DNA from 3 places in the Paenibacillus sp. FW101-FHT12H11 genome. Region 2 is predicted to be linked to each of the others. Evidence: riboswitches for the same ligand, from Rfam matches in the RefSeq annotation. Region 2 holds a riboswitch; each other region holds the start of a gene.
What was found. Region 2 has a riboswitch for cyclic di-GMP ahead of AC3WTJ_RS10835 (response regulator transcription factor). Riboswitches for the same ligand answer to the same signal wherever they lie in the genome.
Positions count from the first base shown of each region.

Region 1: it holds a riboswitch for cyclic di-GMP, as region 2 does, so the genes downstream of both, AC3WTJ_RS35740 (PilZ domain-containing protein) here and AC3WTJ_RS10835 (response regulator transcription factor) in region 2, are expected to answer to the same signal.
Region 3: it holds a riboswitch for cyclic di-GMP, as region 2 does, so the genes downstream of both, AC3WTJ_RS21705 (hypothetical protein) here and AC3WTJ_RS10835 (response regulator transcription factor) in region 2, are expected to answer to the same signal.

Region 1 is NZ_JBYTCO010000017.1:57,478-60,672, reverse strand. Features, by position in the region: tRNA gene AC3WTJ_RS35750 (tRNA-Arg) at 346-419, opposite strand; gene tadA (tRNA adenosine(34) deaminase TadA) at 791-1,282, opposite strand; cyclic di-GMP riboswitch class I at 1,537-1,624, shown strand; gene AC3WTJ_RS35740 (PilZ domain-containing protein) at 1,707-2,459, shown strand; gene ychF (redox-regulated ATPase YchF) at 2,538-3,195, shown strand, end outside.
Region 2 is NZ_JBYTCO010000003.1:132,695-135,889, forward strand. Features, by position in the region: partial or broken gene AC3WTJ_RS10820 (flavin-containing monooxygenase) at 1-91, shown strand, start outside; gene AC3WTJ_RS10825 (hypothetical protein) at 127-309, shown strand; gene AC3WTJ_RS10830 (arsenite methyltransferase) at 338-1,138, shown strand; cyclic di-GMP riboswitch class I at 1,394-1,479, shown strand; gene AC3WTJ_RS10835 (response regulator transcription factor) at 1,564-2,268, shown strand; gene AC3WTJ_RS10840 (hypothetical protein) at 2,713-3,174, shown strand.
Region 3 is NZ_JBYTCO010000006.1:422,777-425,971, reverse strand. Features, by position in the region: gene AC3WTJ_RS21710 (exopolyphosphatase) at 1-869, opposite strand, end outside; gene AC3WTJ_RS21705 (hypothetical protein) at 1,002-1,301, opposite strand; cyclic di-GMP riboswitch class I at 1,405-1,497, opposite strand; gene AC3WTJ_RS21700 (MDR family MFS transporter) at 1,598-2,824, opposite strand; gene AC3WTJ_RS21695 (carboxymuconolactone decarboxylase family protein) at 3,013-3,195, opposite strand, start outside.

The DNA of each region.
Region 1 (3,195 bases), on a different contig from region 2:
AACACAGCGCATGTTTTTCCTGAGTACTACTGCTCAGTGCACCTCCCTACCAAATTGGGGATAACCCTCCCTCTTTTTCGTTGTTAATAACCTTCAAAAACCTCTTACTTGTGCTGATGTTGATAATGCTGATTTTTTTCTCAGTGGGCAGGAAGTCTATTAACATGTGGATAGGTAGAAAAAATTGAATTTTTGCAGGAATTTTCGAGAAATATTACAGTTGGCAATCAACAGAGCTTCAAGCCGAGGATGTGCCTGCTACGATACAAGATGGCAGAAAAAAACGATGGCAGAAAAAAAACGCCAGCCAACGGATTATACCGTTAACTGGCGTTTGGTTGTATACGCGCCCGAGATGATTCGAACATCCGGCCTACAGTTTAGGAAACTGTTGCTCTATCCTGCTGAGCTACGGGCGCATGGCAAAGATTATGATAGCACGAAGCCTTATATGGCGCAACCTTTGAGTGGCAAGATTTAACTTGTAGTTGAAATTAGCTAACTGCATCGTGCGATGGGGAGCTACAGGACGTTATTTAAGCCAAAACGTACACTTCCAGGGTACAGACGGAAATGGGCTCTATTTTGCCTAATTAACCAAGAATTTGGCTAGAAATGCTAAAATAGCGGATCACAGTCCCCACTTCCTCGCTAAATTACTTAAGATCCGGCGATTAGGGGATCATAGTTCCCTTTCGCATATCAATGCGAGGCGACCGCTTGCGAAGCTAGACCGCACTCAGCCTAGCGGCCAACGGCAAAGTCCAAAGCCAAAGCCAGAGCTAACGCGCTATTCCTTCCCGCGCAGCTTGCGGAAAAACTGCGTCAACATCGTCGCGCACTCCTCTTGCAGCACGCCGCTGACCACATCGACCCGGTGATTGAACCGGTCCTCCTGCAGCAAGTTCATCAACGTTCCCGCGCAGCCGGCCTTGGGATCGGTTGTGCCGTAGATCACCTGCGGAACGCGCGCTTGAACAATCGCGCCGGCACACATGGGGCAAGGCTCCAGCGTGACGTAAAGCTTGCAGTCAAGCAAGCGCCACGCTTGCAGATGCTCGCTGGCCTGCTTAATAGCAATCATCTCAGCGTGAGCAAGCGGATCCAGCGTCGTTTCACGAAGATTGTAGCCGCGGCCGATAATTTCCCCTTGATAGACAACAACGGCACCAATCGGGACCTCTCGAATGGCTTCGGCTTTACGCGCTTCTTCTATGGCCGCTTTCATCCACGGGATATGTTCATTATATTCATTATATTCATCCACAGGGGGACACCTCACTAAAAATAATCTTATCCACATGTGAACAAAGGATCGAACAAGTATTCGTTGTTAACAACCTGTGGATAACAATGTGTATAACTCGAAAAGTTGTGGATATTTAATTCTTCTAACATTCATACAACAAATACCAGATGTATGCAAGAGATTTAGTTGATAATAGGGAAATCCATCCGTATAATGAGAGATAACGTAGGTCTTTTAGACCATATAGCACGATATTGTACGACAAAGCATGACAAATCATTTGCAAGGTTCGATAATGGCAAACTTACCGAAAGGTAAGGACGCAAAGCCGAGGGTCTACGGTTCCTATGGAACTACGACAGCCTGGTTACCGAAAATCGATGCTTTTTCAGGTTGAGGTAATAGGCTGTCCCCAAAGCAGGGGCAGTCTATTTTTTTATAGGGAACGCGGGGAGGGGTGATCAACAAAGTGGTTAGCAACAGCAAACAAAAATCTGCTAAGTTTTACGGCAGCAAAGAAGGGTACGACGCTGATGTAATGATTGACAGCAAGGCGATGCTGAGCAAGGAAGATTTCGTAGCCACCGGCGTGTTGACCTATGCACTAGGTGACATCATTGAAGTGGAGCTGCCGGAGTACCATGTTTTTGCGCTGGGAGATAAGTGTAAAATGACGGTATATACGAAATCCGGGCTGTTTGTTATGGATACGGTGGTTGTGGCCAAGGAGCAGGGTTCGTTGATTGTTCTGAATCCCCCTGAAAACCGCAGGAAGTTCACGGAAAAGCGGGAGTTCCCTCGCGTAGATGTGAAGAATGAAGGGCTTCTTTTCGCGCTCCAGGATAGAAACAAGAAGCTCAAACATCATTTTGATACACCGATTCGATTCTCTATCAAAAATCTATCTATTAATGGTTTAGGATTTACGATCAGTGAAAATGCTATGCTTGAAAAAGTCATTCAAAAGAACTCTCAACTGGAAGTGGAGTTGATTTTGGGCTTTTTGGTGCCATGTACAATGGAAATTGTTCGGCAAGAAAAAACGAATGACGGCTACTATTACGGTGCTAGTTTTGTCAGCATCCCGGATGAGAAAACGAACGCGCTGCGCGGATTTATTATAAAAAATCAGATTGAAACGTACTTCGTCCAGAAGCGGGAAATTGAAACAAAAAAAGCACTGGAAAAAAAGTCTGCGGCTAATCAGTAGCCTACAGGCTTTTTTTTGCGTTCCAAGTACTATATAATAAGAAGGATGATTTTCGAAAATTAAGGAGTTGTAACTACGATGGCTTTGAAAGCAGGTATCGTCGGTCTACCGAACGTAGGAAAATCGACATTGTTTAATGCAATTACACAGGCGGGGGCAGAATCTGCAAACTATCCGTTCTGTACGATAGATCCGAATGTTGGGGTAGTTGAAGTACCGGACGAGAGATTGCACAAGCTGGTAGAGATGATTGTCCCTAAGAGCATTGTTCCGACAGCCTTCGAATTCGTTGATATTGCGGGTTTGGTGAAGGGCGCGAGCAAAGGCGAAGGGCTTGGAAATAAATTTTTGTCGCACATTCGTGAAGTGGATGCCATTGTGCATGTTGTCCGTTGTTTTGAGGATGATAATATTACGCACGTCTCCGGTAAAGTAGATCCGATTGGCGATATCGAGACGATTAATCTTGAATTGATTTTGGCTGACATTGAGTCGGTTGAGAAAAAAATCGAGCGCTCCCGCAAGAACCTGAAAGGCGGCGACAAGAAAGTTGTTGCTGAGGTTGAGTGTTTGGAACGCATCAAGGAAGCTCTTTACAACGATCTGCCAGCGCGTAGCATCGATTTGAGCGACGATGAGAAGCTGCTTGTTCGCGACCTTCACCTGTTGACCATGAAGCCGGTTCTTTATGCGGCCAATGTGAGCGAAGACGAAGTATCAACAGCGGATGAGAATC
Region 2 (3,195 bases):
GGCAGCGTTCCTTTGCTTCTGCTACCATAAGGGGGGGGGGCCGGACGCGCAGTTTGTTGTTAAAAAGCTTTTGCATCACCTTAAACACTGAATGCTTACATTTTTTGATAAAAGGATGGGACCGACTTGAACCTCAATTGGTTTGCTGCGGAAATGCTTATGAAACAACGCCAAAGGGAAATCGAACGATCTGCTAGAGAAGCGTGGAAATGGTCAGACGCTATGCAAAAGCAATCGGTCCGATTCTTTAACCGACGGCCAATCATTCGTGCAACACCAACGGCTTGCTGCGTTACGAGCTGCTGTTGATGTATAAAAAACTAAGGAGTGAACTTTCATGAATCAAGTAAGTAATGATCAAATTCGTCAAAACGTTCGGAATCGGTATAAAGAAATCGCCTTACAGGACGTAGGGGCGGGGTCCTGTTGTAAGCCAGCGCCAGCCAATGATTGCTGTGGTTCGGCCGCGGATGTTTCCGCTAAAATGGGCTACTCGTCAGAAGAATTAACAGCCGTTCCAGATGGGGCGAATCTGGGCCTCGGCTGTGGCAATCCGCAAGCCATTGCTGCTTTGCAACCGGGAGAAGTCGTGCTGGACCTGGGCAGCGGCGGCGGGTTTGATTGCTTTCTTGCCTCCCGTCAGGTGGGCGCTTCCGGCCGCGTCATTGGTGTAGATATGACACCGGAAATGGTCAGCCGCGCCCGCGAAAATTCCAGTAAAAGCGGATTTACCAATACGGAATTTCGGTTGGGCGAGATAGAGCATCTGCCGGTTCAGGACCACTCGGTTGACGTGATTATTTCAAACTGTGTCATTAATCTGTCCCCATCGAAGCAGCAGGTGTTTGACGAGGCGTTCCGTGTGCTGCGTGACGGCGGCAGACTGGCCATATCGGATGTCGTGGCAACAGCCGATTTTCCGGAAGAAATCAAGCAGGATATCGACCGTATCTATTCAGGGTGTATTTCAGGAGCTTCCTCTATCGGGGAGTTGGAAGCCATGCTTGCGCAAAGCGGGTTTACCCAAATTGAGATCGAACCTAAAGACGAATCCCAGACGTTCATCAAGGATTGGATTCCCGGCGCAAATGTCGAACAATACCTGGTGTCTGCCGCGATACGTGCCATCAAGGCTTGAGCCGTGAAGGGCCGAACTGTTGCAGCTCGAGTTGAGTTGAACATGTTCGGCATAAACAATAAGGCGCTGCCGGTAAGTTGGCAGCGCCTTCGCCTTTGCTTAGCGTATATTTTCGTTAAAATGTTGGCGAGACCCCCGAAAGAAGAAGTGGGTTGCGCTATGTTCGAACATACGTTACTAAGGTTGACACCAAGCAAACTTTTTGGCATCTATTGAAATATGGTAAAATAAATTAATTCAATATGTCGAATAGACTAGGAAAAAAGGCAAACCTGATCGAAAGACAGGGACGCAAAGCCACGGGTCTTCTGCACTAGTGCAATGATCGCCGGGTTACCCTCTCAAACCACACCAAGATGACAAGCAGGCACGCCAGTGAGAGGGCGTGTCTTTTTGTCATTTGAAAATAAAAGAGGTGATCGATTATGAACAAACAAACAAGCTTTTCTGTAGAGATAAAAGATATGATCCGTAGGAACGGGAGTATCAAAGTATTACTGGCGGATGGTGACCTAGCTTGGCAACAGCGACTCGCTATGTTGCTTGAATCCGAGCCAGATATTTATTTATCTAACATCGTTTCGACAAAAGAGGAAGCGATTCGAGCGAGTGTACAATTAGACGTAGACGTAATGATCTTGGAAATGATTTTGAATTCGCCCAAACGAGACGGGCTGGACGCCGCAGCGGAGATTCTCAGAAATAAAGAGTTACCGATTATTGTCCTTTCTTCGATACATGATCCGGAAGTCATGGTCGATGCAGTTGTTGCCGGAGCGGTCAATTATATTACAAAGTCCAACTATATGGACATACCGGTTGCGATCAGAGAAGCTCACCGACGTCAGTCCTCTCTCCATGCGGATGTCGCGACGATAATCCGTAGTGAGATCGAGCTTATAAAGCGAAAAGAATTGCATTGCATGCTCACACCTACGGAAAAAGAAATTTTGCAACTCATAGGCTTGGGCTATCGACAGACAATTATCAGAGAATTACTTGGCATTACTTCGAACACCCTAAAATCGCACGTTCGGCATATCACTCGTAAATTCGACACCCGATCCATTCGAGAAGCTGCTGAGAAGGCGAAACGAAGAGGTCTGTATGATCAGCACTATGCTACGTGAGTTAATGGGACTGAAATTGAAACAAGCTTTGGGAAAATTCGGGGATTTTCGACAAAATTATCATGACAGAGGGTGACAAAAAGATCACCCTCCCCATTCGAACTAATAATAGGTAAAATGAAGGGGTAATCTAAGGGAAAATAGGAATATTATCCCGTACCAAAGGAGGTGGAGAGAAAAAAGATGAATGCTGGAGATTGTTGTCGTGAATCGGAGTCTGAAGTAAATCAAAATGGGACAGGCTCTCGTAAAATGAAGAGGATGGTGCCTTTAACTTACGTAATTATGCGGCTGTCCCCAATATAACAATGAAGGGATGATCGTCATGGATCAATTAGAAACGGAGCGTGAATTATGTTTATTAACATGGATTGATTTGCACTTCATTCAGCAGTTTTGCGGAAGGAGAGTTGTAGTATTTCTTGGAATTGGGGAGGGTGTTTGATGAATCTTACTCAACAGTCCATCCCCTATGAAAAAGTTGAAGCATGGCTTATGTCCTATAGTGATTGGAAAGCAAGGTTGGAATATGCGCAGGCAGAGCTTAAGCATATTCCGGGATTAACGAGGGCTTTGCATGAGTGGGTGAATCATGGCAATGGAAGAAAACAAGAACCATTGTTGCGTACGGTCATTCATCGGATAGAGATCACTGAACATGAAATCCCGTTGCTATTATCGAGAATCGGATTGATCGATTACGCTTTCTCGGCTCTCACCACAGAGGAAATTTTGTTCGTTCGTCTACGATATTTGGATAAACTGGCGCTTTCGGTCATTATAGATCGCATTGCACTTTCCCGCCGCGCGTTCTTTTATCATCGGAAGCGAATTCTGCATAAAGTATATCGAAAAATCAAAGATCGGGCGGTCCTGTTGGAACTGGATTCCTTTGGAGAAGACTGATCATATCATTACTTCAGAAGA
Region 3 (3,195 bases), on a different contig from region 2:
TCGGCTTGCGCATATTCTACCTGACACGTACCTGCTGCGTGGTGACCGCCTCCGCCATTTTGGAGCATCAAAGTCCCGATGTCCGTTTGGGAGGTGCGATTCACAATGCTGTGTCCGCAGGCAAATACACAATTTTGTTTGTTACGTCCGTCCACGATCCAAATGGATACATTTTGCTCCGGATAAAGAGCGTAAACCATGAAACGGTTGCCAGGATAGATGGTTTCCACGTCCCGAAGATCCGTAATAATCACATTTCCTTCTGTATACGTATGTTTTGCAAGCATTTCACGGTATAGGGCATCCAATTCATAATACCGTTCTACCCGCTCCTTAACGTCAGGAAGCTCCATAATTTGATCGACCGTCATCACCGCGCAGTGATCCACAAGCTCTTCCATTAGCTGATAATTGCTAATTCGATAGTCCCGGTAACGTCCTAAACCCGTACGGGCATCCATGATGAACGATAATAAATCCCAACCCGTTGGATTCAAAATATCTTCTTTACTGAATTGTGCCGCATCCGCTTTATCTACGCCTTGCATAATATCGTCAATATCACCAAATGTTTCTTGCCCACCATAATAATCATAAACGACGCGTGCTGCGCTTGGTGCGATACGGGTTTCCCCTTTGAAAGCTACCTTCTCACCCATCCGCTCAAGTTCACTGGAATGATGGTCAAACCATAATCCGCAACCTGGAACATAAGGCACATTCGCCAAAATATCGTTCTCGGTAACCTCGATCAGACCATCCTGCATATCTTTGGGATGAACGAATTTCATTTCATCGACCATGTTTAGCTTTTTGAAAAGCATTGCGCATACTAAACCGTCAAAATCCGAACGCGTAATTAATCGCATAGCGCAAATCCCCCTACGAAGTTAGTACTTAAGAACTATGTATGAATATGTGTATCATTATATCAGCACCTGTCGATTTGTGACAATCATTTTGTCATTAGAGCTTTTGGGATAAAAAAAAGAACAGTTCGCCTAGATGGGCTGAACCGTTCTTAATTTGGACGTCAAAATTTGGTAGAGTCTAGTCATAAATGCTTCAATTTGTGGCATCGGAGGCATTTTCACAGAAAGCTTAACTTCGCCTTTCCAGTAGAAAATTAAAATGCTGTTGCTTCTCCCCTGAAACATTTCAACATCCCAACACGTCTCATTAAGTGCGTACTCTTCTAAATTAATCATTAGCTTCGGTCCATCCGAGGATGGCACCAAACGGGCAACATGATTGCCGCAAAGTGATGTTACTTTTTGCTCTTCATGTAAATCAGACTGCATGCTGCTTGGTCCTCCTTTTATCCATAGTTTATGAAAGTTATGACAGAGAAAAACCCCACCATAGTGTACCGATCGGAGGGGATCTAAGTTGAATACCCAATCGTTCGGCAGCTGGCTGGCAACGAGTTCGTTTATGAACAAGGTAGCCCCTTTAGCTTTGCGTCACTGACTTTCGTCAGTTTTGCCATTGTCGAGATGTGTTGTGAATTCTTGTACAAGAAATAACTACACTCTCAAGAATAAGGGATGTTGTTTTGAAATCGTATAGTTCGCAAGAACTATTTTTGCAATATCTATCAAAAAACTTCTTTTTTCGACCTATTTTTGGGCAGTGCTTGTAGATTATTGGCGCCCTTCCAGTAAAAGAGAGATCCCGCAAGGGTTACAAAAGCGATAACCAGATAAAGTGCAGTGCCCCCGTACGCTACGAGCAGAAAGCCGCCAACCCATGGTCCCATAAAATGACCTATATTGGTTAACGTTTGTGCTCCAAAATAAGTACCGCGCATATGCTCCGGCGCCAGTTTATCAATCAGCATGTTGGCCGCGGGGTAATTTAATATTTCGCCTAGTGTAAAAATCGCCATGGAAATAATCATGGGTACTAACGAATGCGAGAATGCAAAACCGATATCGCCTAAAGCAAACATCAAATTGCCAAAAATAATCGCTACAAGCGGCGAGTATTTATCAGAAATACGCGTAAGCGGTATTTGCATCGCAATAACCACAATGGCATTGACACTCATGAGGACTGCAAACATTTTCACACCTTCAGTGAAATTCTGCTCCAAATATTGCGATAGTGTCACCATGACTTGCGAGTAGCCGATAGCCCCTATAATTCCGCCAAGAATATAATAGCGAAACGTGACATCACGTTGAATGACCCGCAATGCGGAGACAAACGTAACAGGTTGTTTTTTCTCCCCTTCTATTTGCTTAATGCCAAAAACGATAAGGAGAACGTAGAGGGTAACCGCATAGATAAAATATACGATTCCAGTGAGTAGAAACGGCAATGCTCCATCCATCGTTGCAAAAAAAGCACCTAATAAAGGTCCAACAGCAACACCAACATTGATGGCCATGTATCTCATTGAAAACACACTGAGTCGCTTTGCCGGTTCGGTTAAATCCGCCATCAAGGCTTGCGAAACCGGTTCGTAGAAGGATCGGCACAAGCCGTTCAACATGTTCAGCATCATGAACAGTACCGGTAATTTCACGATACTAAAACCTACAAACACAACCGCCCATCCAAAAAGTGCAGCAAGCATGATGATGCGTCGGCCAAATCGGTCCGATAAATTGCCGCCGATAAAACCTCCGACTGTTCCTGCCAAAGCTCCCATTCCAATAACGACCCCGATCATTACCGCACTCATTGACGTATGTTTAGCCAAGTAAATCGCCAGAAAAGGCAGACTCATGGAAGACGCCGCTCTGGCCATGACCGTTCCTAAAATCAACGTATGTACAATCGGATGATACGAGCCAAGAAAACTACGTAATCGATTCATCTGTCAGAACTCCTCTCGCTGCTAATTTACCAAAGGTTAAGAAATGAGATCAAGAACTCATTATACACGAAAAACGGTAGTTCGTGTCCTTAATTATATTTTTTTGTCGAATAAAAAAAGGACTCCCCGAAGTCGAGCGGGGGCCCAGTTTTAACCATGTTTTGAGGCCTAGAATTTGAAGTTAACTTCTAATTCTGGGCTACTGTACCCGAATGATAATCAAAGGCATTGAGGGCGTTAATTCCATGAGTCAGGACGTAGCCTGCATTTGCAACACCGCCAACCAGCAGTCCTTCCATCAGTTCCTCCGCTGTCCCGCCTAACTCCTTGAATTTTCGCGTATGGTTGTCAATACTATAAGCACACCCATT